DNA from 3 places in the Streptomyces sp. NPDC002032 genome. Region 1 is predicted to be linked to each of the others. Evidence: riboswitches for the same ligand, from Rfam matches in the RefSeq annotation. Region 1 holds a riboswitch; each other region holds the start of a gene.

What was found. Region 1 has a riboswitch for cyclic di-AMP ahead of ACFYYT_RS29225 (peptidoglycan DD-metalloendopeptidase family protein). Riboswitches for the same ligand answer to the same signal wherever they lie in the genome.
Region 2: another riboswitch for cyclic di-AMP. It lies ahead of ACFYYT_RS20900 (transglycosylase family protein); the one in region 1 lies ahead of ACFYYT_RS29225 (peptidoglycan DD-metalloendopeptidase family protein).
Region 3: another riboswitch for cyclic di-AMP. It lies ahead of ACFYYT_RS15435 (M23 family metallopeptidase); the one in region 1 lies ahead of ACFYYT_RS29225 (peptidoglycan DD-metalloendopeptidase family protein).

Annotation. Positions count from the first base shown of each region.
Region 1 covers NZ_JBIASM010000016.1:113,654-123,656, forward strand. The annotation lists gene ACFYYT_RS29215 (aspartate aminotransferase family protein) at 1-378, shown strand, start outside; gene ACFYYT_RS29220 (tyrosine-protein phosphatase) at 488-1,306, opposite strand; cyclic di-AMP (ydaO/yuaA leader) riboswitch at 1,633-1,797, shown strand; gene ACFYYT_RS29225 (peptidoglycan DD-metalloendopeptidase family protein) at 1,802-2,824, shown strand; gene ACFYYT_RS29230 (SGNH/GDSL hydrolase family protein) at 2,988-3,773, shown strand; gene ACFYYT_RS29235 (MBL fold metallo-hydrolase) at 3,919-5,181, shown strand; gene ACFYYT_RS29240 (ATP-binding protein) at 5,593-7,428, shown strand; gene ACFYYT_RS29245 (roadblock/LC7 domain-containing protein) at 7,477-7,914, shown strand; gene ACFYYT_RS29250 (DUF742 domain-containing protein) at 7,911-8,333, shown strand; gene ACFYYT_RS29255 (ATP/GTP-binding protein) at 8,311-8,922, shown strand; gene ACFYYT_RS29260 (GAF domain-containing protein) at 8,919-9,464, shown strand; gene ACFYYT_RS29265 (transketolase) at 9,537-10,003, opposite strand, start outside.
Region 2 covers NZ_JBIASM010000008.1:270,455-280,457, forward strand. The annotation lists gene ACFYYT_RS20890 (cytochrome P450) at 1-758, shown strand, start outside; gene ACFYYT_RS20895 (transglycosylase family protein) at 919-1,965, shown strand; cyclic di-AMP (ydaO/yuaA leader) riboswitch at 2,240-2,409, shown strand; gene ACFYYT_RS20900 (transglycosylase family protein) at 2,412-3,155, shown strand; gene eno (phosphopyruvate hydratase) at 3,485-4,771, shown strand; gene ACFYYT_RS20910 (septum formation initiator family protein) at 4,870-5,358, shown strand; gene ACFYYT_RS20915 (DUF501 domain-containing protein) at 5,411-5,947, shown strand; gene ACFYYT_RS20920 (Ppx/GppA phosphatase family protein) at 5,944-6,930, shown strand; gene ACFYYT_RS20925 (NAD(P)/FAD-dependent oxidoreductase) at 7,536-8,924, shown strand; gene ACFYYT_RS20930 (cyclopropane-fatty-acyl-phospholipid synthase family protein) at 9,091-10,003, shown strand, end outside.
Region 3 covers NZ_JBIASM010000005.1:315,808-325,810, forward strand. The annotation lists gene ACFYYT_RS15420 (GNAT family N-acetyltransferase) at 1-1,464, opposite strand, end outside; gene ACFYYT_RS15425 (HPr family phosphocarrier protein) at 1,674-1,955, shown strand; gene ACFYYT_RS15430 (GntR family transcriptional regulator) at 2,181-2,846, opposite strand; gene ACFYYT_RS15435 (M23 family metallopeptidase) at 3,051-3,845, opposite strand; cyclic di-AMP (ydaO/yuaA leader) riboswitch at 3,858-4,017, opposite strand; gene ACFYYT_RS15440 (M16 family metallopeptidase) at 4,204-5,571, opposite strand; gene ACFYYT_RS15445 (pitrilysin family protein) at 5,592-6,953, opposite strand; gene ACFYYT_RS15450 (DNA topoisomerase IV subunit A) at 7,195-9,651, shown strand; gene ACFYYT_RS15455 (restriction endonuclease) at 9,772-10,003, shown strand, end outside.

The DNA of each region.
Region 1 (10,003 bases):
GGCCGGCTCGCGGCCATGGTGGACGAGTACGAGCTGCTGCACGAGGTGCGGGGGCGCGGGCTGATGATCGGCATCGAGTTCGGGCGGCCGTCCTCCCTGGGGCTGCGCAGCCGCTGGGCCGTGCTCCAGGCGGCCCGCAAGGGACTGTTCGCGCAGATGGTGGTGGCCCCGCTGCTGAGCAGGCACCGGATCCTCACCCAGGTCTCGGGCGACCACCTGGAGGTGATCAAGCTGATCCCGCCGCTGATCGTCGACGAGCGGGACGTGGACCGGTTCGTCGGCGCCTTCCGGGAGGTCATGGACGAGGCACACGGCGGGGGCGGGCTGATGTGGGACTTCGGCCGGACCCTGATGAAGCAGGCGGTCGCCAACCGCTGACCCGGTGCGCGCCGGGGGGCCCGGTACGCACCGGGCCCCCTGGCGCGCGATCTCCTTGGCGCGTCCCCCTGGCGCGGCCCCCGGCTGGGCCGGGGCCGGGGGCCGGGGCTCAGTCCAGCAGCCGGTCGCGCAGCCGTTCCAGGGTGGCGGGGGCCAGGCCGAGCCCCTCGGTGAGGTAGCGCTCCGTTCCGCCCCACCGCTCGTCGATCGTCCCGAACGCGGCGAGCAGGTACTCGGCGCGCGCGTCGAACAGCGGCGCCAGCAGCTCCATCACCTCGGGGGAGCGTTCCTCGGCCGCGTCGCCGCCGCGCCGCACCCGGTAGCGGTTGTGCGGGGCGTTGGACTCCAGGTAGTCCGCCACGATCGCCTCGCGCCCGACGCCGAGCGCGAGCAGGGTCACCGCGATCGACACGCCCGCCCGGTCCTTGCCCGCGGCGCAGTGCATCAGCGCCGGGACGCTGTCCTCGGCGAGCGCGTGCACCACCCGGGCGTGCTCGGCCGTACGGGAGAGGATCATGGTCCGGTAGGACTGGGTCATCCGGGCCGCCGCCCTGCCCTCGCCGAGCGCGGTCCGGAGCTGGCCGAGGTCCCCTTCGCGGACCATCTTCCAGAACTCCCGGCCGTCGGCCGGGTCCGTCAGCGGGATGTTCACGTTGCGGACACCCGTCAGCTCGACGTCCGGGCCCTCCAGCGCCATGTCCGCCCCGTTGCGGAAGTCGAAGACGGTGTGCAGACCGAGCGTCCGGAGGAACTCCGCATCGGTTTCGGTGGCATGTGCGAGATGTCCGCTTCGGAACAGCCGTCCCGGCCTGACCCTCCGCCCGTCGGCGCCGGCCAGGCCGCCCACGTCGCGGAAGTTGCGGACGCCGGTCAACTCCGGTGCGGGCTCGGGGCCGCCGGGCAGGGGCTGGGGTATCTGCTGGGTCACGTGTGCTCCTCCGGGTGGTCCTGGTGGTCGCGAGTGTCCGAATTGATCGCTTTGGGGCCAACTTGCCATAGGTGAAGGCGAGATCGCGCCAAGCCCCGTGAGCCAGATCATACGGTGACCGTCCGTGCCTGATCGCGATGTGTGAATTCCCTTGCCAGAGCGGCTGTTGCCGTCCAGGAATGGACGCAGGGTGACGGGAATTCCGTTGATCCCTCATACCTGCGATTCCGTCAGGGAATTCATGGCTTGTTGTGTACGGCCCCGCTCGATTACCTTCGCGATCGATCCGGGTGGACCGCCTAATCCTGCCGCCGCCCGGGAACCGCACCCGACCATCGACGCTCGCGGCAGGAGCGGGGGAACCAGGTAAGCCGCCGTTCCGGATCATTTCCGGACGGCTCGGGGTGAAGTCGTACGCGTGCACCGCGGGTACGGCCGGAGATCTCCAGTCCGAACCCGACAGCTCACCTCGCAGGCGACGGAGAGGAATTCGCCATGCCCGCAAAGGGTAAGCACCGCCGCCCGAAGTCCCGATCCCTGTCCCGCGGCCTCGCCGTGGCCGGCACCGGCGGCGCCGCCCTCGCGCTGCCGCTGATGGGTGCCGCCGGCGCGCAGGCGGCCGCCCCGGCCGCGACGCCCGCACAGGCCGGGCTGTCCGCGCCGCTCCCCGAGGCCCTCCGGACCGCCGCCCCCGCGCCGGCGTCGGCCGCCGCCGCCCCGGCCGTCTACACCGTCGTACCGGGCGACTACCTGTCGAAGATCGCCGCCGAGCGCCACCTCTCGGGGGGCTGGGAGAAGCTCTACGACGACAACCGCGAGGCCGTCGGAGCGAACCCCTCCCTCATCCACCCGGGACTCCGGCTGACGCTCGGCGCCCCCGCCCGGGCCGCCGCCCCCAAGGCCCCTGAGGCCCCGGCCGAGGGATCCTCCACCAAGGCTCCGGCGGCCGACGAGGCGCCGTCCGACCAGGGCGCCACCGGTGACACCGCCGCCGACGCGGCCCCGGCCCCGAAGTCCGCCGCCCCGCAGGGGCAGCGCACCCGGGTCCCCGCCCAGCGTCCGGCGCCCGCCGGGTCCACGGCCCCGGCCGAGTCCGCCGCCCCCGCCACCGGCTCCGGTTTCGTCGCCCCGGTCGACGGCGGCACCTCCACCCCGTACCACCAGAGCGGCAGCATGTGGTCCTCCGGCTACCACACCGGCGTCGACTTCATAGCGAGCACCGGCACCACCGTCAAGGCGGTCGGCGCGGGCACCGTCGTTTCCGCTGGCTGGGGAGGCGCGTACGGCAACGAGGTGATCATCAAGCACGCCGACGGCAAGTACTCCCAGTACGGCCACCTCTCCCAGCTGTCCGTCTCGGCGGGCCAGAGCGTCACCGCCGGGCAGCGCATCGGCCTCTCCGGCGCCACCGGCAACGTGACCGGCCCGCACCTCCACTTCGAGATCCGCACCGGACCGTCGTACGGCTCTGACATCGACCCGCTGGCCTACCTCCGCTCCAAGGGCGTGAGCGTCTGACGGCTGCCGCCGCGGCGGCTCGGACACGCGTGGGGCCGGGGCCAGAGGGGGGTCCCGGCCCCACGTGTACTTATTCCTTATCCCTCGCGTGGTATAGATCACGGTCCGTCAACCCCTCATTACGTTGGCGTAGGTTGGTTGCGGGGGTGAAGGATGGTGTCCCGTGGCAGCGACGACGACGACACCCAAGACCATCGGCTCGTACGCGGCGATCGGGGACAGCTTCACCGAGGGCGTGGGGGACCCCGGACCGGGGGATTCGTATCTCGGCTGGGCGGACCGGCTCGCCGTACTCCTGGCCGACCGGCGTGACGAGCACGACTTCCGGTACGCGAACCTCGCGGTGCGCGGCAGACTCCTCGACCAGATCGTGGCCGAACAGGTCCCCAGAGCCAAGGAGCTCGCCCCCGACCTGGTCACCTTCTGCGCGGGCGGCAACGACATCATCCGGCCCGGCAGCGACCCCGACGACGCGGCGGAGCGGTTCGAGGCGGCCGTGGCCGACCTCACCGGCGCCGTGGGCCTCGTCATGATCACCACCGGCTTCGACACCCGGGGCGTGCCGGTGCTCAAGCACCTGCGGGGCAAGATCGCCACGTACAACGCCCACGTGCGCGCCATCGCCGACCGCTACGGCTGCCCGGTCCTCGACCTCTGGTCCCTGAAGTCCGTACAGGACCGCCGGGCCTGGGACGGCGACCGGCTCCACCTCTCACCCGAGGGGCACACCCGGGTCGCCCTGCGCGCCGCGCAGGTCCTCGGCTACGAGGTCCCCACCGATCCGGACCAGCCGTGGCCGCCGACCCCGCCCCGCGGATCGGTGGACGTCACCCGGGACAACATCCAGTGGGCGCGGGAGCACCTCGTGCCCTGGATCGGCCGCCGGCTGCGCGGGGAGTCCTCCGGCGACCACGTCGCGGCCAAGCGCCCCGACCTGCTGCCGCTCTAGCGACGGCGCGGGCGCGCGGAGGCACGAGCGGGCGGACGGGCGGACACGTGGCCCCGGGGCGGAATCCTCGGGGCCCGGCGTGCGTTGGGATGGTCGTAGACGTACCACCGTGCCACTCCATCCTGCACCTTTCCCAGGAGGCGCCTTGACCGGCTCCCTTCCCCTGCGTCCCCGGCTGCGCGCCCTGCGGCCCGAAGCCTTCGGCGCGGATCCGTCCGGCGCCCGGCTGGAGCGGATCCTGCGCTCGCCCCACTTCGCCGACGGCGTGTTCCAGAACCCCGTGGGGGCCCGGACCAGGCCCTCCGGGTCGATGGTCGAGTTCGCCAAGATCTACTTCCACAAGGAGCAGCGGCTCCGGCGCAACCCCGGCGCGCCCATCCCGGTGTACCCGACCACCCTGGCCGAGCTGGCCAAGCCGCCGGTCAGCGGGCTGCGCCTGACGTGGATGGGGCACTCCAGCGTCCTCGCCGAGATCGACGGGCGCCGGGTGCTCTTCGACCCGGTGTGGGGCGAGCGCTGCTCCCCCTTCCCCTTCGCCGGACCCAAGCGGCTGCACCCGGTCCCCGTCCCGCTGGCCGCCCTCGGCGAGGTCGACGTCGTGGTCATCTCCCACGACCACTACGACCACCTCGACCTCCCCACGATCAAGGCCCTGGCCAGCACGGACACGGTCTTCGCCGTCCCGCTCGGCGTCGGCGCGCACCTGGAGCGCTGGGGCGTGCGCCCCGACCGGCTGCGCGAGCTCGACTGGAACGAGAGCACCGAGGTGGCGGGGCTCTCCCTGACCGCCACCCCGGCCCGTCACTTCTGCGGCCGCGGTCTGCGCAACCAGCAGTTCACCCTGTGGGCCTCCTGGGTCGTGGCGGGCGAGGAACACCGGATCTTCCACAGCGGAGACACCGGCTACATGCCCAGTACGCCCGACGGCACGGCGAGCTTCGCGAGCATCGGCGCGGCGCACGGCCCCTTCGACGCCACGATGATCCAGATCGGCGCCTACTCCGAGTACTGGCCCGAGATCCACATGACCCCCGAAGAGGGGATGCGGGCGCACCTGGACCTCCAGGGCGGGGAGCCGCACGGCGTGATGCTCCCGATCCACTGGGGCACCTTCAACCTCGCACCCCACCCGTGGGACGAGCCCGGTGAGGGTTCGGTGAGCGCCGCGGACAAGGCCGGCCAGAAGATCGCGCTGCCCATCCCGGGCCAGCCCTTCGAGCCGGCCTCGCCCGGTGTCCCCACCGAGCAGTGGTGGAAGCCGTTCACCTACGACCACTCCATCCGCTCCACGGGAGACACGTCCTCCACTCCGGCCGGACAGGCCGGCGCAGCGGCGGCGGCAGCGGCGCGCATCGCGTCTGCGGCTGTGAGTGATCAAGGAGAGTCGGAGCCCGTCAAGTCCCCCTGAGGGGAGGCCTGACTGCATCATGCGTGAGCACCAGCACATGTGGCAGGTGCGGAAGCGCCCCCGCCGGTACTGACCGCGGAGGCCGGCGCGCACGCCGGTTCGCCCGCCGGGCCGGAGTGGGCCGTGGGGTCCGGGTGCTTGGTGGGGGGCGCCCGGGCCGCAGGGGGTGCGGGGGACGCAGGGGGCGTGAGGACGGCCGGGTGCGCCGTACGCCCCCGCGGTGTCCTCGCGTACGCGCTCCCGGCGCATTCGGGCGGCCGTACGAGCGCTCCACCGGGAGCGGGAAGCAGCCCGCCGAAGTTCCCCAACTGGGCTCCGGCTGCGGGAGGGTGCGGTCTAGCGTGGGTATCCGGTGATCAACACCGGACCCCGCGACCGCTGGGGGCCGGGCCCCACGTACCGAGGACGCCGATGTCCGGACCCCGCGCCGCCCGCCACTCCCCGTCGAGACACGCCGTCACCGGACCCGGTCGGCAGATACGCCCCCAGCTGCTGCGCGCGGCCCTCCTGCCGACCCTCGCCGCCGGGCTCAGCGGGGCCGCCGCCGTGATCTTCACCCTCCAGCTCGGCGGGGGCGCCGGCGCCCGGGACGCCCGGCTGTGGCCGGTGCTCGCCGGCTGCGCCCTGCTCGTCGTCGGCGCCCTCGCCGCCGCCCTGCTCGGAGCCCAGCGGGCCGCCAAGACCGTCCGTGACCGCTGCGAGGCCCTGCGCCGCTCCAGCGTGCGCGGCCGCCAGGAGCTGCGGACGGCCGCCGAGCGGCTGGAGCGCGGCGAGAGCCCGGGCCGGCCCGTGCGCGGCGGCCCCAGCGGTCCGCCGCCCGCCGCCGACCCGGCCGGGGTGGACGAGTTCTGGCTGCTCGCGCAGGAGTTGCGGGGTGCCCGCGAACAGGCGCACACGACGCTGGTACGGCTCGCCGCCCCGGTCGCTCCGAGCGACAGCGACCGCAAGGTCGAGGTGTTCGTCAACCTCGCGCGCCGCCTTCAGTCGCTCGTGCACCGCGAGATCGCCCTCCTCGACGAGCTCGAAGACACGGTCGAGGACCCCGACCTGCTCAAGGAGCTCTTCCACGTCGACCACCTCGCCACCCGGATCCGCCGCCATGCCGAGAACCTCGCCGTGCTCGGGGGGTCCGCCTCGCGGCGGCAGTGGACCCGGCCCATCGACCTGAGCGAGGTGCTGCGCTCCTCGGTCGCCGAGGTCGAGCAGTACACCCGGGTCAAGGTCGTGCCCCCGGCGGGCGGCACCGTGCGCGGACACGCCGTCGCCGACGTGGTGCACCTGCTGGCCGAACTCGTCGAGAACGCCACCGTGTTCTCGGCCCCCGACACCGATGTCGTGGTGCGGGCGGAGCAGGTCACCGCCGGGATCGCCATCGAGGTCGAGGACCGCGGACTGGGCATGCCGCCCGAGGAGCAGCACCGGATGAACGCGCTGCTCGGCGACCCCGACCAGGTCAGCGTCCGGCATCTGCTGGCCGACGGCCGGATCGGGCTCTACGTGGTGGCGGCGCTGGCCCGCCGCCACGGCATCGCCGTCGAGCTGAAGTCCAACATCTACGGCGGGGTGCTCGCCGTCCTCGTACTGCCCCGGACGCTGCTGGGGGCACGGGCCCCGAGCGCCGCCGACGCGGCGGGCGGGTCGCGGGCCACCTCCTGGGGGACCGGCGAGAGCGGCGCGGTCCCTCCGCTGGAGCCCGTACGCGTGTCCGCGCCCGGCCCCTGGCCGGAGGGGGAGCGCGCCGGGGCCGGGGCGACGGGACCCGGCCTTGAAGCGGAAACCCCGGACCAGTGGCTCGGCGCCTGGCGGGCGCAGCCCCCGGCCGGGGACGACGCCCGCGCCGGGGCGCCCGCGGCGGCCGTCGTACCGCCGTCGGTTGCCGCATCGCCGTCGGTTGCCGCCCCGCCGTCGGTTGCCGCATCGCCGCCGCCCGAGGCGACGTCGCCGCCGGCCGGTTCCGGCGCCGCCGCGGGCCCGGCGCCCGGTCCGGTGTTCCCGCAGCAGACGGTACGGACGGCGGCCGCCCCCACCGCCGCCGTCCCGGCGCGTTCGCCCGCGCCCGTGGACCACGGCGACGGGGAACGGCCCACGCTGCCCCGTCGCCTGGCCCAGCAGCACCTCGCGCCCCAGCTCCGCGAGGCCCCCGCCCCCCGGCGGGCCCCGGAAGCCGAACAGCCCCTGCACGACCCGGGGCTGATGGCGGCCTTCCAGCGCGGCTTCGGACTCGCCCAGTCCGAGCAGCAGGCATGAACCGGGCCCCGCGCCCGGACCCCCCACCCCAGCAAGGAGCACATCCCCATGGCCGGCGAAGTGGCGACGAAGACAAGCACCCTCTCGGACCTCGACTGGCTGCTCGGCGGCCTGGTCCAGCGCGTCCCCTACACCCGCAGCGCGGTGCTGCTGACCGCCGACGGGCTCGTCAGCTGTGTGCACGGCCTCGACCCGGACAGCGCCGACCACATGGCCGCCCTGGCCTCCGGGCTCTACTCGCTGGGCCGCAGCGCCGGCGCCCGCTTCGGGGACGGGGCCGAGGTCCGGCAGGTGGTGGTCGAGCTGGACACGGCCCTCGTCTTCGTCTCCGCGGCGGGCTCCGGGACCTGCCTGGCGGTGCTCGCGGGCCGCGAGGCGGACGCGGGGGTGCTCGGCTACGAGATGGCGATGCTGGTCAAGAGCGTCCGCCCGTACCTGGCCGCCTCGCCGCGCCGGCCCGCGCCCGCCGTCGACGTGGAGCGATGAGGGCCCGTACGAGGGGGGAGAGCGGCTCCGGCGCACCGCGCGACACGCCCTGGCTGGACGGTTCGGCGGGCCGGGTGACGCGCCCGTACACCGCGAGCGGCGGCCGCACGCGGGCCGCCGTCCACCTCGACCTGCTGTCCCTGGTGACCGCCACCGGAACCCGCCCGCGCGTCCCGCTCGGCGCCGAGCACACCCTCGCGCTGCGGATCTGCGCGGGCACGGCGGCGGTGACCGTGGCCGAGGTCGCCGGGCAGCTGCGGCTCCCGGCGGTGGTGGTCAAGGTGCTGCTGTCCGACCTGATGGAGTACGGGGCCGTCTCGGTGCGTGCACCCCGCTTCCCGGGCGGCAGCGGCGCGTTCGCCGACGACGACCAGACCCTGCTCCGGGCGGTGCTCGATGGCCTGCGCCGGCGACTGTGACGCCCCGGCGCCCGCCCCGCCCGCGACCCTGAAGATCCTGGTCGCGGGCGGGTTCGGGGCGGGGAAGACCACCTTCGTGGGCGCGGTCAGCGAGATCGAACCGCTGTGTACGGAGGAACTGCTGAGCGGGGCCGGCGAGGGCGGTGACCGGCTCGACGGGGTGGAGGCGAAGACGGCCACGACGGTCGCGCTGGACTTCGGCCGGCTCACCCTCGACGACCGGCACGTCCTGTACCTGTTCGGCATGCCCGGCCAGCGGCGCTTCTGGTTCCTGTGGGAGGAGCTGTGCGCGGGCGCCCTGGGGGCGGTGGTGCTCGTCGACACCCGCCGACTCGCCGACTGCTTCCCCGCCGTGGACTTCCTGGAACGGCGCGGGATCGGCTTCGTCGTCGCCGTCAACGAGTTCGACGGCGCCCACCGCTACACCGCCGGGGAGGTCCGCGAGGCGGTCGGGCTCAGCCCGGCCGTCCCCGTCGTACGGTGCGACGCGCGGCTGACCCGGTCCGGCACCTCGGCCCTCGCGGCCCTCGTCCACCACCTGCTCTCCACCGCCAGGCAAGACCGTCCGCAACCGGGGGAACCGCCATGACGTACTACGAATCGACCGGCCACCTGCTGCTGACCCCGGTGGACCGGGAGGCCCCGGCGCGGACCGCCCGGCTGCGCGAACTGGGCCTGGGGGAGCGGGCGGACCCGGAACTCGACGCCTTCGCGGCGCGGGTCGCGCGGACGCTGGGGGCCCCGCACGCCGGCGTCAACTTCGTCGGGGAGGAGCGGCAGTTCTTCGCGGGCCTGCACCACGGCGCGGGCGCCGCGCAGGCCGGTTACCCGGCCCGGGTCCTGCCCCGGGACCACGGCTACTGCCCGCACGTGGTGGTGCGGCGCCGGGCGCTGGTCCTGGAGGACGTACGGGACTTCGCGCGCTTCGCGGGCAACGCGGTCGTGGACGGCAGCGGGATCCGCTCGTACGTGGGGGCGCCCCTGACCGACCGGCGGGGCATCGTCCTCGGCACCGTGTGCGCGGTGGACGTGGTGCCGAGGCGCTGGGGGACCGAGGGCCTGGGCACGGTCAAGGCGCTCGCCGCCGAGCTGGTGGCGCTGGTCCACCGGCGCGAGGACGGGCACGGCTGACGGCGGTGCCGCCCCGAGGCCCCGGCCGCCCCGGGCCCCGGCGGTCAGCGGTCAGCGGTCAGCGGTCAGCGGTCAGCGCAGGAAACCGGTGATCCGCTGCCGCAGCGAGGCCGCGTCCAGGCCGTGCGCCGCGACGTGCTCCGCCATCGTCCCGTACCGGCGCAGCTCGGCCCGCCCCACCCCGAGCGGCAGGATCCGGTGCGGGACCTCCAGCAGGGCCTGCCCGGCGGCGGTGGCGGAGGTGCCGGCGAGGTAGGGCTCGACCAGCACGACGTCCGGCGCGGCGCGCCCGACGGCGGCGCGCAGGGCGGCGTCGTCGAAGGGGCGCACGGTGGCCGCGTAGAGCACGGTGACGTCGAGGCCCTCGACCGCGGCCAGGACGTTGTCCAGCAGCGGCCCGACGGCGACGACCACGCCCGCCCCTCCCTCGCGCACGGTCCGGAAGCCCAGGTCGGCGCCGACCGGCCGCGGCTCGGCGTTCGACTGGTCGGTGAGCCGGACGTACACCTTCTCGTCCCCGGCGGCGTACGCGTGGCGCA
Region 2 (10,003 bases), on a different contig from region 1:
GCGAGGACCAGGACGACTTCCGCGACTGGGCCGGGATGATGATCCGCCACGGCGGCGGCCCGCGGGGCGGAGTGGCCCGGTCCGTCAAGCAGATGCGGACGTACCTCGGGGAACTCATCCACCGCAAGCGGGATGATCTGGGCAATGACCTCATCTCGGACCTGATCCGGGCGAGCGACCACGGGGACCACCTCACGGAGGCGGAGGCCACCGCGATGGCCTTCATCCTGCTGTTCGCCGGCTTCGAGACCACGGTGAACCTGATCGGCAACGGGCTGCACGCCCTCTTCATGAACCCGGACCAGCGGGTGCGCCTCCAGGACTCCCTCGCGGCGGGGGAGAGCGCCCTCCTGGAGACCGGCATCGAGGAACTCCTGCGCTACGACGGCCCGGTGGAGCTGGCCACCTGGCGGTTCGCCACCGAGCCCCTGACCCTCGGCGGCCGGGACGTCGCCGCCGGGGACCCCGTCCTGGTGGTCCTCGCGGCGGCCGACCGCGACCCCGCCCGGTTCGCGGACCCGGACACCCTGGACCTCTCCCGGAGTGACAATCAGCACCTCGGCTACGGCCACGGCATCCACTATTGTCTCGGCGCCCCGCTCGCCCGTCTCGAAGGCCAGACGGCGCTCGCGACTTTGCTGACGCGTCTGCCGGATCTGGAACTTGCCGTTCCCCCTGCCGACCTGCGCTGGCGCGGCGGGCTCATCATGCGGGGCCTGCGCACCCTGCCGGTCCGCTTCACACCCCGAAACGGTTGAGCGCGGCCCGCGCCGCGGGGCGGCGGCGCGCCCGCCCGGCAACACGGCTCCGGATTCCGGTCGCCTGACCGGAAGTCAGTCCACCGTCGAACTTGTGACATCCGTTCGAAGGCGGCTAGGTTCTGCCGTTACCCCGCCGTTATGCGAAAGGTGCAGCCTCATGCGTTCCGGGAACGGCCGCCACAGACGTCCCCGCCAGGTACCCGCCCTGGTCGTCACCGCCGGAGTCACCGGCTCCGCCCTGGCCCTGCCGCTGCTCGCGGCGGGCAGCGCGGGTGCCGCGGACACCGCCACCTGGGACAAGGTCGCCGACTGCGAGAGCGGCGGCACCTGGAGCGCCAACTTCGGCAGCGGAGCCTACGGCGGGCTCCAGTTCACCCTGGAGCAGTGGAAGAACGCGGGCGGGCTCGCCTACGCCGAGCGCCCCGACCTCGCGAGCCGCTCCCAGCAGATCGCCGTCGCCGAACGGGTGCTGGCCTCCCAGGGCCCCCAGGCGTGGCCGCTGTGCTCCGCCTCGGCCGGGCTGACCCAGCAGGGGCCGGCGGCCCAGGTGGACCCGGGCAACGCCCCGGGGCCGGTCGCCCCCTCCCCGTCCCGGCCGGACGCCTCGGTGCCCGCCACCGGCTCGGGCGGGAAGCCGACGGACTTCGGCGCCCCGACCCCGCAGCCGGGCTCCTCGCCCTCCGCCGGCCCGAGCGGCCTGCCGGACTACCCCCTGGGTCCCACCAGCGGACTGCCCGTCATGCCCGACCCGGACTATTCGGTGCCCTCCACCGACCTGTCGGTGCCGCCGACGACCACCCCGGCCACTCCGGGAACCCCGTCCACCCCGGGGACGCCCTCCACCCCGGCGGACCCGACCGCCCCGACGGCCCCGGTCAGCCCGACCGCCCCGGTGGACCCGACGGCCCCGGCCGTCCCCGGGGCCACCCCGGGAGCCGCCACCCCCGCTGCCGAGAAGGGCGACGGCGCGGGCAAGCACCGCGGCCCGGCGGCCATCGAGGTGCCGGCGGCCCCTGGCGCGGCGTCAGGCGCCGCCGCGGAGCCCACGTACACGGTGAAGCCGGGCGACAGCCTCGCCGCCATCGCCCACGCCAACGGGCTCACGGGGGGCTGGAACGCCCTCTACCAGGCCAACGAGCAGGTCATCGGCGGGGACGCGGACCTCATCAAGCCCGGCCAAAACCTGGATCTAACCAAGGAATAGGGGCAGTTCGGGCATCCGGAAAGAGCTGAATGTCCGTTATCGGCAAGTGAGACATGCGTCTCTTCCGGTCAACTGGCGTGTCTCGTTCCGGAACTTCCGCAAACCCTGCCCTCACCTGCGCAAACGTGCACTTTCGGAACGCAAGTAGGCCGGTTTCTCCCTGATGTCGCGCGTTGAACATCCGGGAGAGACCTGTCTACCTTCTGAATCGCTCGCCACCGCGAGCTCCTTCGACCGCATCGCCGAATCCTGCCGGCGGACGGAGGGAACAGTCGTCGCGCAAGCGCCGAAGGCAGGAGCGGGGGAACCAAGGTAGTCGCCGGGAACGGCCGTTGAGAGACGGTCACGACCGGCTAGGGGTTAAGCCACGTGCTCGACACGTGACCGGGCAACTCATCCGCCCGAACCCGACAGCTCACCTCGAAGGCGTCGGTGAGGAGAAATCCATGCTGCTTTCCGGCAAGGGCAAGCACCGCCGCGGCTCCAAGGCCGTCCGCATCGTCACGCTCGCCGGTGTCGCCGGTGTCGCCGTCGCGGCCCCGCTGATGGCCGCCGGCTCCGCCAGCGCCGCCACCGCCACGGAGTGGGACAAGGTCGCCTCCTGCGAGTCCGGCGGCAACTGGGCCATCAACTCGGGCAACGGCTACTACGGCGGTCTCCAGTTCTCCGCCTCCACGTGGGCCGCGTACGGCGGCAAGGCGTACGCCGCGCAGGCCAACCAGGCCTCCAAGTCGCAGCAGATAGCCATCGCCGAGAAGGTCCTCAAGGGCCAGGGCAAGGGCGCCTGGCCGTCCTGCGGCGTCGGCCTGTCCAACTCCTCGTACAACGGTGGCGGCTCGACCTCCACCCCGGCGAAGCCGAAGCCCGCCACGCAGCCCGAGGCCGCGAAGCCCGCGAAGCCCGCGCCCGTGAAGCCGGCCACCCCGAAGGCGGAGTCCAAGCGCCCCGCCGAGGCCCCGGTCACCCGCTCCGAGCGCTCCGAGACCCCGGCGCCGGTCAAGACCGCCCCGAAGTCCGGCGCCGTGAAGACCGGCAACGGCTCGTACGAGGTCAAGGAGGGCGACACCCTCGGCACCATCGCCCAGGCCAACGGCGTCCAGGGCGGCTGGGAGAAGCTCTTCGAGCTCAACAAGGACATCGTCGACGACGCTGACCTGATCTTCCCGGGCCAGAAGCTGAAGGTCGGCTGAACTCCCGCGCAACAACCCGGCCGCGCCCGCTGACGGCGCGCCACCCGTGACACCGTGACACCGTCCGCCGCCCGGCGCGTATCCCCCCACGCGCCGGGCGGCGGCGTGCTGTCCGCCCAGCCGCCCGTCCCGACGGGCCTCCCGGCGCCGCCGAGGGTGCCCGCGTCCCGGAGCCGTATGTCCGGGAAGAGGGGTATTCGGTCCCTTTTTCGTCCCAGGACCCGGGCGGTCGGACGGTCGAGTGCCCCGAGCCGGTTAGGCTCTAGTCGGCAAGGCCGTCCCACGGCCTGACACGCCACCGCACACCCAGCGTCACATCCCAGAAGGAGATGCTCGTGCCGTCCATCGACGTCGTCGTAGCCCGGGAAATCCTGGACTCCCGAGGCAACCCCACGGTCGAGGTCGAGGTGGGCCTCGACGATGGCAGCACCGGCCGTGCTGCCGTTCCGTCCGGCGCCTCCACCGGTGCATTCGAGGCCATCGAGCTCCGTGACGGTGACCCCAACCGTTACATGGGCAAGGGTGTCGAGAAGGCCGTCCTCGCCGTCATCGAGCAGATCGGCCCGGAGCTCGTCGGCTACGACGCCACCGAGCAGCGCCTGATCGACCAGGCCATGTTCGACCTGGACGCCACCGACAACAAGGGCTCCCTCGGCGCCAACGCCATCCTCGGCGTCTCCCTGGCCGTCGCGCACGCCGCGTCCGAGGCCTCGGACCTGCCGCTCTTCCGCTACCTCGGCGGCCCGAACGCGCACCTGCTGCCCGTTCCGATGATGAACATCCTCAACGGTGGGTCGCACGCCGACTCCAACGTCGACATCCAGGAGTTCATGATCGCCCCGATCGGCGCGGAGTCCTTCTCCGAGGCGCTGCGCTGGGGTGCCGAGGTCTACCACACCCTCAAGAAGGTCCTGCACACCAAGGGCCTGTCCACCGGCCTCGGTGACGAGGGCGGCTTCGCCCCGAACCTGGAGTCCAACCGCGCCGCGCTGGACCTCATCGTCGAGGCCATCAAGCAGGCCGGCTACGTCCCGGGCAAGGACATCGCGCTCGCGCTCGACGTCGCCGCGTCCGAGTTCTACAAGGACGGCAAGTACGAGTTCGAGGGCCAGTCCCGCTCGGCCGCCGAGATGACCGAGTACTACGAGGAGCTCGTCTCCGCGTACCCGATGGTCTCCATCGAGGACCCGCTGTACGAGGACGACTGGGCCGGCTGGAAGACCCTCACCGACAAGCTGGGCTCCAAGGTCCAGATCGTCGGCGACGACCTCTTCGTCACCAACCCGGAGCGCCTGGCCCGCGGCATCGAGGAGGGCTCCGCGAACGCCCTGCTCGTGAAGGTGAACCAGATCGGTTCGCTGACCGAGACCCTCGACGCCGTCGAGATGGCGCAGCGCAACGGCTTCAAGTGCATGATGTCGCACCGCTCCGGCGAGACCGAGGACGTCACCATCGCCGACCTCGCCGTCGCCGTGAACTGCGGCCAGATCAAGACCGGCGCCCCGGCCCGCTCGGACCGCGTCGCCAAGTACAACCAGCTGCTGCGCATCGAGGAGATCCTCGACGACGCCGCCGTGTACGCGGGCCGCTCCGCCTTCCCCCGCTTCAAGGGCTGATCGGGGCCCGCGGGTCTCGCCTCCGTACGTCCCCGCACTCGGTCCCGTACCGTGTGCGGGGACGTATTGCGTAGTGCGCGCACAGGGGAGGCGGGACCATGGCCGGGAACCGGGATCGGTTCTCCACCTTCTCGACGGCGACCAGGCTGCGCCAGCTCGGCGAACGCACCGCGGCGCACGTCTACCGCTCGCAGTCCCGCCGGGTCGTCCGCCGCAGCCGCCTCACCGGCCGGGCGGCCCTGCTGGTGCTCGTCCTCTGTACCCTGGTCGTCGCCCTCGCGTATCCGATGCGCCAGTACGTGTCCCAGCGCTCGGAGATCGCGGACCAGCAGCGGGCCGCCGACGACGCGCGCAAGCGCCTCGACCAGCTCCGCGACGAGAAGGCCCGCTGGCAGGACCCCGCCTACGCGGAACAGCAGGCCCGCAGACACCTGCACTTCCTGCGCCCGGGGGAGATCGGCTACATCATGACCGACCCCGGTTCCGGCGCAGCCGAACACCGTCGCGGCGGGCAGTCCGGATCCGACCGGCCCTGGTACTCCAACGTCTGGGACGGGGTCGACAAGGCCGACCGTCCCGGCGAGTGAGCCCCGCGCCCGCCCGTACCCATCCACGAGAACGAAGAGACCCCCTCCAGGCATGCAGACGCCCCCGCCCCAGACCGACCGGACCGAGCCGACCGACGCGGACATCGAAGCGTTCCAGCAGCAGCTCGGCCGCCCGCCGCGCGGGCTGCGCGCCATCGCGCACCGCTGCCCGTGCGGCCGGCCGGACGTCGTCGAGACCGCCCCGCGGCTGCCCGACGGCACCCCCTTCCCGACGCTGTACTACCTGACGTGCCCCCGGGCGGCCTCCGCCATCGGCACGCTGGAGGCCAACGGCGTCATGAAGGAGATGCAGGCCCGCCTCGCGCAGGACCCCGAGCTGGCCGCCGCCTACCGGGCCGCGCACGAGGACTACATCGAGCGCCGTGACGCCATCGAGGTGCTCCAGGGCTTCCCGAGCGCCGGCGGCATGCCGGACCGGGTGAAGTGCCTGCACGTGCTCGTCGGCCACTCGCTGGCGGCCGGCCCCGGGGTGAACCCGTTCGGCGACGAGGCCCTGGCGATGCTGCCCGAGTGGTGGGCCAAGGGCGCCTGCGTCACCCCGTGCGCGGAGCGGAAGGAATCCGAGTGACCCGGGTCGCGGCCGTCGACTGCGGTACGAACTCCATCCGCCTGCTCGTCGCGGACTGCGACCCCGCCACCGGGGAGCTCACCGAGCTGGACCGGCGGATGACCGTCGTCCGGCTCGGCCAGGGCGTGGACCGGACGGGCCGGCTGGCCCCGGAGGCGCTGGAGCGCACCTTCGCGGCCTGCCGCGAGTACGCGGCGGTGATCAAGGAGCTGGGCGCCGAGCGGGTGCGTTTCGTGGCCACCTCGGCCTCGCGCGACGCCGAGAACCGGGACGAGTTCGTCCGGGGCGTGCTGGACCTCCTGGGCGTGGAGCCCGAGGTGATCTCCGGTGATCAGGAGGCGGAGTTCTCCTTCACCGGCGCCACCAGGGAACTCACCGGCCGCACCGACCTGGAGCGGCCGTTCCTGGTCGTGGACATCGGCGGCGGTTCGACGGAGTTCGTGGTCGGCGAGGAGCACGTGAGCGCCGCCCGCTCGGTGGACGTGGGCTGCGTCCGGATGACCGAACGCCACCTGGTGGTGGACGGCGAGGTCACCGACCCGCCGACCGCCGCCCAGATCGCCGCCATGCGCGCGGACATCGAGGCGGCGCTGGACCTGGCCGCCGAGACGGTCCCGCTGGAACGGGCCCGCACCCTGGTGGGCCTGGCGGGCTCGGTGACCACGGTCGCCGCGATCGCCCTTGACCTGCCGGCGTACGACAGCGCGGCGATCCACCACGCCCGCATCCCCTACGAGCGGGTCCGCGAGATCAGCGAGCGCATGCTGACCTCCACCCACGCCGAACGCGCCGCGATCCCGGTGATGCATCCGGGCCGGGTCGACGTGATCGGCGCCGGCGCCCTGGTCCTCCTGGCGATCATGGAACGGACCGGCGCGCGGGAGGTCGTGGTCTCGGAGCACGACATCCTCGACGGCATCGCCATCAAGACCGCCGAAGAGGCGCAAGAGGCCGAGGCCGGCCGGGGACCCCTGGCCCACTGAGCCGCCGAACGAGGGGCTCCGGCCAACCGGCCGGAGCCCCTTCCGCCCGTCCTCGGAGGCTGCGTCAGACGTCGCTGCGTCGCGCGGGGCGCTTGGATGCCGCCGTGGTGGTGGACCGGCGGGCGGGGGTGGGGGCTGAAGATCGGGTTCCGCCCGATGGCGGGCTCGTGGGCGGGGCGAGGGAGGGCCGGGGGGCGGCCGCGTACGGGCCGTGCGCGGGCCCCGGAGAGGGCCTTCGGGGGCCGAAAGTCCCTTGGTCCACATGAACTTCGTGAAGTTCTTCACAAGGAAATCCGGGCCATTGGGCCAACAGAAGGTCCGTTCGAGGCCTTCTAGGGGGTCGCAGGGCCGTTTCTCCGTGCGTTTGTGTGAAGAAAGGACGCGACGGGTTTCGTATCAGAGGTAGCGACGAAGGCCGGTGGTCCAGTCCGGTTCAGGCCTCGGAGGCCAGTTCAGGACGGGTGAACAACGATTCCCGGGGGGTCGTGGTTCCCGTTGTCCGCCATGATCTGGGTCACGTGGGCCGCGCAGTGTAACAGAGGCCTTGTGTCGCCTTGTGAAGGGGCTCACGAGCGTCACCCCTTGGGGTGCTGGATACTCGTTGCATGAGCACCACGGAGCGTCCCAGGATCCTCGTTGTAGGAGGTGGGTACGTAGGCCTGTACGCAGCCAAGCGCATCATGAAGAAGATGCGCTACGGCGAGGCGACCGTCACGGTCGTCGACCCGCGCTCGTACATGACCTACCAGCCCTTCCTCCCCGAAGTGGCCGCAGGCAGCATCTCGCCTCGGCACGTCGTCGTACCGCTGCGACGCGTGCTGCCCAAGGCAGAGGTTCTCACCGGCCGGGTCACCACCATCGACCAGGACCGCAAGGTCGCCGTCGTCACGCCGCTGGTCGGCGAGGCGTACGAGCTGCCCTTCGACTACCTGGTGATCGCGCTCGGCGCCGTCTCGCGCACCTTCCCGATCCCCGGCCTCGCCGAACAGGGCATTGGCATGAAGGGCGTGGAAGAGGGCATCGGCCTGCGCAACCACGTCCTTGAGCAGCTCGACAAGGCCGAGTCCACGACGGACGAGAACGTCCGCCGCCGCGCGCTCACCTTCGTCTTCGTCGGCGGCGGCTTCGCCGGCGCCGAGACGATCGGCGAGGTCGAGGACATGGCCCGCGACGCCGCGAAGTACTACTCCACGATCAAGCGCGAGGACATGCGCTTCATCCTGGTCGACGCGGCCGACAAGATCCTTCCCGAGGTCGGGCCCAAGCTCGGCACCTGGGGCAAGGAGCACCTCGAGTCGCGCGGCATCGAGATCTACCTGAACACCTCCATGGACTCCTGCGTGGACGGCCACGTGGTGCTGAAGAACGGCCTGGAGGTCGACTCCAACACCATCGTGTGGACCGCGGGCGTCAAGCCCAACCCGGTCCTGGCCCGCTACGGCCTGCCGCTGGGCCCGCGCGGTCACGTGGACGCCGAGCCGACCCTCCAGGTCAAGGGCACGGACTACATCTGGACCGCCGGCGACAACGCCCAGGTTCCCGACATGGCCGCCCGCAAGGCCGGCGTCGAGAACGCCTGGTGCCCGCCGAACGCCCAGCACGCGCTGCGCCAGGCCAAGGTCCTCGGCGACAACGTCATCTCCGGCATGCGCGGCTTCCCGCAGTCGGAGTACTCGCACTCCAACAAGGGTGCGGTGGCGGGCCTCGGCCTCCACAAGGGCGTCGCGATGATCGTCATGGGCAAGATGAAGATCAAGCTCAAGGGCCGGCTCGCCTGGTACATGCACCGTGGCTACCACGGCATGGCCATGCCGACCTGGAACCGCAAGATCCGCGTCTTCGCCGACTGGACCCTCGGCATGTTCCTCAAGCGCGAGGTCGTCTCCCTCGGTGCGCTGGAGACCCCGCGCGAGGAGTTCTACGAGGCCGCCAAGCCGGCCCCGGCTCCGGCCGCCGCCGCGACGGCTCCGGCCGCCAAGGCCAAGGCCTCCTGACCCGGCGCGCTCCGGCAGGACCCTGAGCAGTACCAGCACGTCCCCGAAGGGGCCGCCCGCCATCCGTGGTGCGGGCGGCCCCTTCGGCGTACCCGGGCGCGGGATCCGGTTGGCGCGGCCCCGGAATGGGTAGGCCGTCCGGTCGGAACTTATGGAGGTGCCTACGATGACCGACGCCGCGCCGCGGCTGGCCGCTCTGGCCGAGACCCTGCTGGGCGCCCCCCTGCCCGTCCGCATACGGGCCTGGGACGGCAGCGAAGCCGGGCCCACCGCCGGACCCACCCTCGTGCTCAACCACCGGCGCGCCCTGCGCCGGATCCTGTGGAAGCCCGGGGAGCTGGGGCTGGCCCGCGCCTGGGTCGCCGGGGACCTGACGGTCGACGGCGACCTGTTCGACGTCCTGGACCGGGTGGCCGGGCTGCTCTGGGAGCGGGACCCCGCGCCCGCGGCCGCGCCGCCGCCCGCGGGCCGCGGCAAGCCGGCCGCCCTGCGCCCGCACCTGCCCGCCAGGGCCGCCGGGGCGGCCGCGTTACTCCGCGATCCGGCGACCCGGGCCGCCGTACGGGAGCTGGTGGGGCTGGCCCGGCCCTGGACCGCGCCGCCACCGCCCCCCGAGGAGGCCGTCCGCCGGGGCGGTCCCATCCACTCCAAGCGCCGCGACAGCCAGGCGATCAGCCACCACTACGACGTGGGGAACGAGTTCTACGAGCGGGTGCTGGGCCCCTCGATGGTGTACTCGTGCGCCTACTGGAGCCCCGGCGGCACCCTGGAGGAGGCCCAGCGCGACAAGCTCGACCTGGTCTGCCGCAAGCTCGGCCTGAAGGAGGGCGACCGGCTCCTCGACGTCGGCTGCGGCTGGGGCTCCATGGTGCTGCACGCGGCCCGCGAGTACGGGGTCCGGGCCACCGGTGTGACCCTCTCGCGCGAGCAGGCCGCGTACGCCCGCAAGCGGATCGCCGAGGAGGGCCTGACGGACCGGATCGAGATCCGGGTGCAGGACTACCGGGACGTCAAGGACGGCCCGTACGACGCGATCTCCTCGATCGGCATGGCCGAGCACGTCGGCTCCGCCCGCTACC
Region 3 (10,003 bases), on a different contig from region 1:
GACCAGCTGGGTGATGGTGTCGACGCGGATGACTCCGGCCTGGCGCAGCAGCTCGGAGACGGTGGCGTCGGGCAGCCGGGTCCCGGGGACCACGTGTCCGGCGGGGGTGTGCCGGCCGCCGCGGGCGACGACGACCGGCTTGACGGCGGCGGTGCGGCGGGCGAGCCGGGTGAACTTGCGCGGGTTGCCGAGGGTCTCCAGGTAGAGCAGGGCCACATCGGTGGCCTCGTCGTCGTACCAGTACTGGAGGATGTCGTTCCCGGAGACGTCGGCCCGGTTCCCGGCGGACACGAAGGACGAGAGGCCCTCGCCGCGCCGCAGCAGCCCGGACAGCAGGGCGATCCCGATCGCGCCGGACTGGGTGAACAGGCCGATCCGCCCCCGGGCGGGGGCGGGCGCGAGCGAGGCGTTGAGTTCCACGTCCGGCGCGGTGTTGATCACCCCGAAGGCGTTCGGGCCGATGAGCCGCATCCCGTAGGAGCGGACCTGGCGCACCAGTTCGCGCTGGCGGGCCAGTCCGGCCGGGCCGCTCTCGCCGTATCCGGCCGACAGCACCACCAGCCCCTGGACGCCGTGCTCCCCGCAGGCGGCGACCGCGTCGGGGACCCGGTCGGCGGGGACGGCGATGACGGCGAGGTCGACGGGGGCGCCGATGTCGGCGACGGTGCGGTAGGCCCGCACCCCGTCGAGCAGGTCCCCGCCGATGCCGGGGGCGCGGGCCGCGTTGACGGCGTAGAGGTGGCCGTGGAAGCCGCCGTCGCGCAGGTTGCGCAGCGCGGCGGAGCCGACGCCGGAGCCGGAGCGGCTGACGCCGATCACCGCGACGGAGCCGGGGGCGAGCAGCCGCTGGACGGAGCGGGCCTCGGCGCGCTGTTCGCGGGCGCGCTGGACGGCGAGGGACTCGGCGGTGGGTTCGAGGTCGAGGGTGAGGTGGACGGAGCCCTCCTCGAAGCTGCGCTTCTGCTGGTAGCCGACGTCCGTGAACACCTTGATCATCTTGGTGTTGGCGGGCAGCACCTCCGCGGCGAACCGGCGGATGCCGCGTTCCCGGGCGACCGCGCCGATGTGTTCGAGGAGGGCGGAGGCGACCCCGCGTCCCTGGTGGGCGTCCTGGACGAGGAAGGCCACCTCGGCCTCGTCGGCGGGGACCGGGGCCGGGCGGCCGTCGGGGCCGATGCGGTCGAAGCGGACGGTGCCGATGAACTCGCCGCCGATGGTCGCGGCGAGGCCGACCCGGTCGACGTAGTCGTGGTGGGTGAAGCGGCGCACGTCGCGGTCGGAGAGCCGGGGGTAGGGGGCGAAGAACCGGTAGTACTTCGACTCGTCCGAGACCTGTTCGTAGAAGCTGACCAGGCGGCCCGCGTCCTCGGTCGTGATGGGGCGGATCCGGGCCGTGCCGCCGTCGCGCAGCACGACGTCCGCTTCCCAGTGGGCCGGGTACGAGGGGTCCGACTCGGTGGTCATGGGGCCACCTTAAGGGGCGGCGCGGCCCCGTGGCGGGGGTGACGTACGGGCCGGACGCGGCGCGCGCGGCGGATGCGGCGGGCCGGGGCAAAGCAGTGCAAGCTGGGGAGGGCCGAACGGCGGTGGAAAGGGGCCGAAGGTCGGTCCGAGCAGTCCGGGCGTCGTGAGAGACTGGTCTAGACAACCGTAAGAACCTGAAGGGCATCACCATGGCAGAGCGCCGCGTCAACGTCGGCTGGGCCGAGGGCCTGCACGCTCGTCCCGCCTCGATCTTCGTCCGGGCGACGACCGCTTCCGGCGTCCCGGTGACCATCGCGAAGGCGGGCGGCGACCCCGTCAACGCCGCTTCCATGCTGGCGGTCCTGGGCCTGGGCGCCCAGGGCGGCGAGGAGATCGTTCTCGCTTCCGAGGCCGAGGGTGCGGACGCCGCGCTGGACCGCCTCGCGAAGCTGGTCGCCGAGGGCCTCGAGGAGCTCCCGGAGACCGTCTGACCCTTCGGGTCCGGTAACGCGGAAGCCGCTGTCCCCCCACCCCGGGGACGGCGGCTTCCGCGTTTTCCGGCTCCGCTCGGGCTCGGGCTCGGGATTACGGCTTACCGCTCCGGCTCCGGTTCCGGCTTACGGAATGGAAGGCATTTCCGAGAATTCCGGCCACCAAAGAATACGGCGGCCGTCGAGATATCGGATCCGCTCACCCCTCTGTATACGGCACCCTTGTTAATAACGACCGCTCGCCGTGTTGACGGCAGGTTGCGAAGTCCTCACCCGCGGCCGGTGCACGACGGCGGCCCGCTGCGCGTGCAAGGCGGTCAGCGCCGCAGCCCGTTCCGCGTCCCCGCGCGCCACCGCGTCCACGATCGCGCCGTGCTCCGCCCAGGAGTCCGCCGGCCGCGCCGGCGCCCCCACCACGTACATCCAGGCGATCTTGCGCCGGGTCTGGATCAGCAGGGCGGTCAGCCCGGGACTCCCGGACGCCTGGGCGAGCGTCTCGTGGAACCAGCCCCCCAGGGCCCGTAGATCCTCCCCCTGCCCCTTGCGGGCCCGTTCCTGGCCCAGCCTGACCAATCCGCGCAGCACCTTGAGGTGGGCCTCGGTACGCCGCCGGGCGGCCCGGGAGGCGGCCAGCGGTTCGAGCAGCGCGCGCAGCTCCAGCAGATCGGCGGCCTCCTGCTCGGTCGGCTCCGCCACGCAGGCGCCGGCGTGCCGCCGCGTGGTGACGAAGCCCTCGGACTCCAGAGTGCGCAGCGCCTCGCGCACGGGGACGCGCGAGACCCCGTAGCGCCGGGCGAGCACCTCCTCGGTCAGCCGGCCGCCCGGACCGAAGAAGCCGGAGACGATGTCGTCGCGGATCGCTGTGCACACCGCGTGCGCCGGAATACGCAAGGCCGGACCTCCGCTGGATTATCCGCCCGGCACCTTCGCCGGATTCGGGACCGTGCTGCGACTCTATTGCAGCTCACGATAATTTCCGATGACGGCCGGATATCCGAAACATTTCGCCGCGGCGGGCAGGACGAAGAAGGCCCCGGCTCTGGGAGCCGGGGCCTTCTTCCGAAGTGCGGGGTGGTGCGGGTGGTGCGGTGCGGGTCAGACGCCGACGCCGTGGCTGCGCAGGTAGGCGAGCGGGTTGATGTCCGAGCCGTACTGGGGGCCGGTGCGGGCCTCGAAGTGCAGGTGCGGGCCGCTGGAGTTGCCCGTGGAGCCCGACAGGCCGATCTGCTGGCCCGCGGTGACCTTCTCGCCGACCGAGACGTTCAGCGAGACCATGTGGCCGTACTGGGTGTAGGTGCCGTCGTTGTGCTTGATGACGACGTTGTTGCCGTACGCGCCGCCCCAGCCGGCTTCGACGATGACGCCCGCGCCGACCGCGTGGACCGAGGTGCCCTCGTCGGCGTGGAAGTCGATGCCCGTGTGGCTGCCGGAGGACCACATGCCGCCGCCGGCGCCGTACTGGGTGCTGACGTACGAGCCCTCGATGGGGGCGACGAAGGTGTTGAGGCGCTTGCGCTCCTCGTCGCGGGCGGCGCGCTCGGCGGCCTCGCGCTCGGTCTTCGCCTTGGCCTCGGCGGCCCGCTTGGCCTCCGCGGCCCGCTGCTTGGCCTCGGCCTCGGCCTGCGCCTGGGCGGCGACGGCCTCGGCGGCGACCTGCTGCGACGCGGCCTGCACCTCGAGGTCGTCCTGGAGGCCGTCGGCGACGACGATCGCGGTCTGGCCGGTCTCCTCGACCGAGGGGGCGCTGTGGTCCGCGGCGAACGCCGGGGCGGCGACGGCGGCGACCACACCCGTGGTGGCGAGGGCGGCTACACCGGCATAGCCGGCGGTCTTGCGGCTCAGACGGCTGGAACCACGGTGCTTACCGGCGACACGACTGCCAGAGGCCATGAAGGGGTTGATCCTTTCCTTCCCTCTCGCCTACCGGGTTAGCTGACGGGTTCGGAGCAGGAAGGTCTCCTACGGGCCTCCTCTGACGAGGCGGTCCGATTCACCCCAGGGACTGATGTGGGTCCCCGGCTCCCCAGGCTCGCGCCTGACGGGGACTCGGCGATCGCTGTCCGGTGCCGCCGGTGCGGCGGTCACAAGTGACGGACAGCACGTCCGACGCTAGGCGGATCATCAGTCAATCGCCAAACACACGAGCCCTTTTGTTGCGTACGCCACACCCCATACGCGCAACCACACGACGAAACAGACAAAAGGGGCTCCGGCGGATGATCCGCCGAAGCCCCTCCCAAACGCACCGTCAGTTCGTGACGACGGTGACCGCTCCGATGCCGAGGGCCCGTACGGGCTCCTCGATCTGGGCCGCGTCGCCCACCAGGATCGTCACCAGCCGGTCCACCGGGAAGGCCCGCACGACCGCCGAAGTGGCCTCCGCCGTACCGGTTTCGGCCAGCCGTGCGTACAACTGCGCCTGGTAGTCGTCGGGGAGCTCCTGCTCCACCTGGTCCGCGAGGGTGCCCGCGACGGCCGCGGCCGTCTCGAACTTCAGCGGGGCGACGCCCACCAGGTTCTGCACGGCCACGTCGCGTTCGGCGTCGGTCAGACCCTCCGCGGCGAGCGTGCGCAGCACCTTCCAGAGGTCCTCCAGCGCGGGACCGGTGTTGGGGGTGTCCACCGAACCGCTGATGGCGAGCATCGAGGCGCCCTTGCCGTCGGCGGTCGAGCGCAGCACCTGGCCGAACGCCCGCACCCCGTAGGTGTAGCCCTTCTCCTCGCGCAGCACCTTGTCCAGGCGCGAGGTGAGGGTGCCGCCGAGGCAGTACGTGCCGAGCACCTGCGGCGCCCAGACGATGTCGTGCCGGTCGGGCCCGATGCGGCCGATCAGCAGCTGCGTCTGGACCGCGCCGGGCCGGTCCACGATGACGACCCGGCCGGTGTCGTCCGCCGTCACCGGCGGCACCGGGCGCGGCTCGGCGGTGTTGCCGGTCCAGGCGCCGAGGGTGTCGGCCAGCACGGCGTCCAGGTCGATGCCGGTCAGGTCGCCGACGACCACCGCGGTGGCGGTGGCGGGGCGCACGTGGGCCTCGTAGAAGGCGCGGACGGCCGCGGAGTCGATCCGGGCGACCGTCTCCTCGGTGCCCTGGCGCGGGCGGGACATGCGCAGGTCCGCCGGGAACAGCTCCTTGGAGAGCTCCTTGGCGGCGCGGCGCTGCGGGTTGGCCAGCTCGTGCGGGATCTCGTCGAGCCGGTTGCGCACCAGGCGGTCGACCTCGCTGTCGGCGAAGGCCGGCGCGCGCAGCGCCTCGGCGAGCAGGCCGAGGGCCTTGTGCAGGCGGGAGGCCGGGACCTCCAGGGAGACCCGCAGTCCGGGGTGGTCCGCGTGCGCGTCGAGGGTGGCTCCGCAGCGTTCCAGCTCGGCGGCGAACTCCTCGGCGGAGTGCTTGTCGGTGCCCTCCGACAGGGCACGGGCCATGATGGTGGCCACCCCGTCGAGGCCCTCGGGCTCGGCGTCCAGCGGGGCCGCGAGGTTGACCTCGACCGCGACGACCTGCTGGCCGGGGCGGTGGCAGCGCAGCAGGGTCAGGCCGTTGGCGAGGGCGCCGCGCTCGGGGGCCGGGAAGGCCCAGGGCTTGGCCTCGCCGGCCTCGGGGCGCGGGTGGAAGGCCATCGTGACGGCTACGGCGTCGCTCACTGCTCCGCCCCTTCGTTCTCGTTCTCGTCGGACTCGTCGGACTCGTCGGATTCGTCCGAGCCGGGCAGCGGCTCGTAGACGAGCACCGCACGGTTGTCGGGGCGCAGCCGGGCCGCGGCCACGGCCTGCACCTCTTCGGCGGTGACGTCCAGGACGCGCCCCACCGCGCTCAGCGCCAGCTGCGGGTCGCCGAACAGCACGGCGTAGCGGCACAGTTCGTCGGCGCGGCCGGCGACGGTGCTCAGCCGGTCCAGCCACTCCCGCTCCAGCTGCGCCTGGGCGCGCTCCATCTCCTCGGCCGTGGGGCCCTCGGCGGCGAACCGCGCGAGTTCCTCGTCGACGGCCGCCTCGATGGCGGGCACCTCGACGCCGCTGGAGGTCTTGACGTCCAGCCAGCCCAGCGAGGGCGCGCCGGCCAGGCGCAGCAGGCCGAAGCCGGCCGCGACGGCGCTCTGGTCGCGCCGCACCAGGCGGTTGTGCAGGCGGGAGGACTCGCCGCCGCCCAGCACGGTCAGCGCCACGTCGGCCGCGTCGCACTCGCGGGTGCCGTCGTGCGGCAGCCGGTAGGCGGCCATCAGCGCGCGGGCCGGTACCTCTTCGACGATCTCCTCGCGGAGCTGGCCGCCCATGATCTCGGGGAGCGAGCCGTCGCGCGGGGGCTGCTTGCCGTCGTGCGAGGGGATGGTGCCGAAGTACTTCTCGACCCAGGCGAGCGTCTGCGCGGGGTCGATGTCACCCACGACCGACAGGACGGCGTTGTTGGGCGCGTAGTACGTACGGAAGAAGTTGCGCGCGTCCTCCAGGGACGCGGCGTCCAGGTCGGCCATGGAGCCGATCGGGGTGTGGTGGTACGGGTGGCCCTCGGGGTAGGCGAGGGCGGTCAGCTTCTCGAACGCGGTGCCGTAGGGCACGTTGTCGTAGCGCTGGCGGCGTTCGTTCTTCACGACGTCGCGCTGGTTCTCCATGGACTCCTCGTCCAGGGCCGCCAGCAGCGAGCCCATGCGGTCCGCCTCCAGCCACAGGGCGAGCTCCAGCTGGTGGGCCGGCATCGTCTCGAAGTAGTTGGTGCGCTCGAAGCTGGTGGTGCCGTTCAGGGAGCCGCCGGCGCCCTGGACCAGCTCGAAGTGCCCGTTGCCCGGTACGCTCGCCGAACCCTGGAACATCAGGTGCTCGAAGAGGTGAGCCAGACCGGTCCGCCCCTTGACTTCGTGGCGCGAGCCGACGTCGTACCAGAGGCAGACGGCGGCGACCGGAGTGAGGTGGTCCTCGGACAGCACCACGCGCAGGCCGTTGGCCAGCCGGTGCTCGGTCGCTGTCAGGCCGCCGGAGCCGGCCTGAGCTGTGGCCGTGTGACCCATGGGCATGTGGTCCCTTCGATCGCGATGCAGAGATTTCTGTCAGACCTGCCACTGTATGCAAGCGCGTCGGCCACCGGAGAAGTTCCCGGGTCCGCCCCTTGGACTCCGTCCGGGGGGTCGCCCGGGGTCGGAGTCGGCGTTGTCGGTGCGCCGGGCCACAATGGTCCGCGTCGACACCGGCCGGACGGCCCTCGTCCGGCACCCCGTACCCCCCGATTCTTGGTTAAGGAGCCGCGCAGCGATGGCCCGCCGCAGCACGAAGACCCCGCCGCCGGAGGATTTCGAGGAGAAGATCCTCGACATCGACGTCGTCGACGAAATGCAGGGCTCCTTCCTCGAGTACGCGTACTCGGTGATCTACTCCCGTGCCCTGCCCGACGCCAGGGACGGCATGAAGCCGGTGCACCGGCGCATCGTCTACCAGATGAACGAGATGGGCCTGCGCCCCGACCGCGGTTACGTGAAGTGCGCCCGCGTCGTCGGCGAGGTCATGGGCAAGCTGCACCCGCACGGTGACGCGTCGATCTACGACGCCCTCGTGCGCATGGCGCAGCCCTTCTCGATGCGGCTGCCGCTGGTCGACGGCCACGGCAACTTCGGTTCGCTCGGCAACGACGACCCGCCGGCCGCGATGCGTTACACCGAGTGCCGGATGGCCGACGCCACGTCACTGATGACGGAGTCGATCGACGAGGACACCGTCGACTTCACCGCCAACTACGACGGCCAGGAGCGCGAGCCCGTCGCCCTCCCGGCGGCGTACCCGAACCTCCTGGTCAACGGCGCCTCCGGAATCGCCGTCGGCATGGCCACCAACATGGCCCCGCACAACCTCGGCGAGGTCATCGCGGCCGCCCGCCACCTGATCCGCTACCCGGAGGCCGACCTCGAAGCGCTGATGCGCTTCGTGCCGGGCCCGGACCTGCCCACCGGCGGCCGGATCGTCGGCCTGTCCGGGATCAAGGACGCCTACGAGAACGGCCGGGGCACCTTCAAGATCCGGGCCACCGTGGCCGTGGAGGACGTGACCCCGCGCCGCAAGGGCCTGGTCGTCACCGAACTGCCCTTCACGGTCGGCCCCGAGAAGGTCATCGCCAAGATCAAGGACCTGGTCGGCTCGAAGAAGCTCCAGGGCATCGCCGACGTCAAGGACCTCACCGACCGCTCGCACGGCCTGCGCCTGGTCATCGAGATCAAGAACGGCTTCCACCCCGAGGCCGTGCTGGAGCAGCTGTACAAGCTGACGCCGATGGAGGAGTCCTTCGGCATCAACAACGTCGCGCTGGTCGACGGGCAGCCGCTGACGCTGGGCCTGAAGGAACTGCTGGAGGTCTACCTCGACCACCGCTTCGAGGTCGTCCGGCGCCGCAGCGAGTTCCGCCGCACCAAGCGGCGAGACCGGCTGCACCTGGTCGAGGGCCTGCTGGTGGCCCTGGTCGACATCGACGAGGTCATCCGGATCATCCGGGACAGCGACAACTCCGCGCAGGCCAAGGAGCGCCTGATGGAGCGCTTCTCGCTGAGCGAGATCCAGACGCAGTACATCCTGGACACCCCGCTGCGCCGCCTCACCCGCTTCGACCGGATCGAGCTGGAGTCCGAGCGCGACCGGCTGACCGGGGAGATCGACGAGCTGACCGGGATCCTCGACTCGGACGGCGAGCTGCGCAAGCTGGTCTCCTCCGAACTGGCCGCGGTCGCGAAGAAGTTCGGCACCGAGCGCCGGACGGTGCTGCTGGAGTCGGCGGGCACGGCGGTCGCCGCGGTCCCGCTGGAGGTCGCCGACGACCCGTGCCGGGTCCTGCTGTCCTCCACCGGCCTGCTGGCCCGTACGGCCAACGGCGGTGCGCTCTCGCAGGAGGAGGGCGGCGGCCGTGCGAAGCACGACCTGATCGTCTCGCAGGTGGCCGCCACCGCCCGGGCCGACGTGGGCGTGGTGACCTCCTACGGGCGGCTGCTGCGGCTGCCGGTCATCGACCTGCCGCAGCTCCCGGACACCCACGCCGCGCCGAACCTGGCGGGCGGGGCCCCGGTCGCGGAGTTCCTCTCCGGCCTGGAGGCCGACGAGACGGTGGTCTGCCTGACCACCCTCGACGAGTCCTCGCAGGGCCTGGCCCTGGGCACCGAGCAGGGCGTGGTCAAGCGGGTCGTGCCGGACTACCCGGCGAACAAGGACGAGCTGGAGGTCATCACCCTCAAGGAGGGTGACCGCGTCGTCGGCGCGGTCGAGCTGCGCACGGGTGAGGAGGACCTGGTCTTCATCACCGACGACGCCCAGCTGCTGCGCTACCCGGCGGCCCAGGTGCGGCCCCAGGGCCGCCCGGCGGGCGGCATGGCGGGCATCAAGCTCGCCGAGAACGCCAAGGTGATCCACTTCTCGGCCGTGGACCCGTCGCGGGACGCCGTGGTCTTCAGCGTGGCCGGCTCGCACGGCACGCTGGACGACTCGGTGCGCTCCTGCAAGCTGACCCCCTTCGACCAGTACCCGCGCAAGGGGCGCGCCACGGGCGGCGTGCGCTGCCAGCGGTTCCTGAAGGGCGAGGACCTGCTGGTGCTGGCCTGGGCCGGGAACGCCCCGGTCCGCGCGGCCTCGGCGAACGGCACCCCGGCCGCACTGCCGGCCCCGGACCCGCGCCGTGACGGCTCGGGCGGCGCACTGCCGGCCCCGGTCGAGGCCCTGGCGGGAGGCGTGCTCTAGGCACCCGTTCCCGGGTGCCCGGGAGGTGGTGGCGGGCGGTCCGGGCGGTTGCCGGGCCGCCCGCCCCCGGTCCCGACTACTGTTTTCCCGGTACACGCGGGCGGGGGGAGAACAGCACTGATGAGTCGTCGGCCGAGCGGTTTGATCGGGGTCTGGGCCGAGGCCCAGCGCCAGCAGCAGCGGACGCAAGTGATCCAGCAGCGCGAGGCCGAGCGCCGGCAGCGGGCCTACGAGCGGGACGCGGCCCGGGACCGGCGGGAGCAGCAGGCCGCGTACAGGCAGCACCGCGAGGCGGAGGCGCGCCGTCGCACCGAGCGGATCGAGGCCGAGGTGGCCGCCCTCCAGGGGCTGC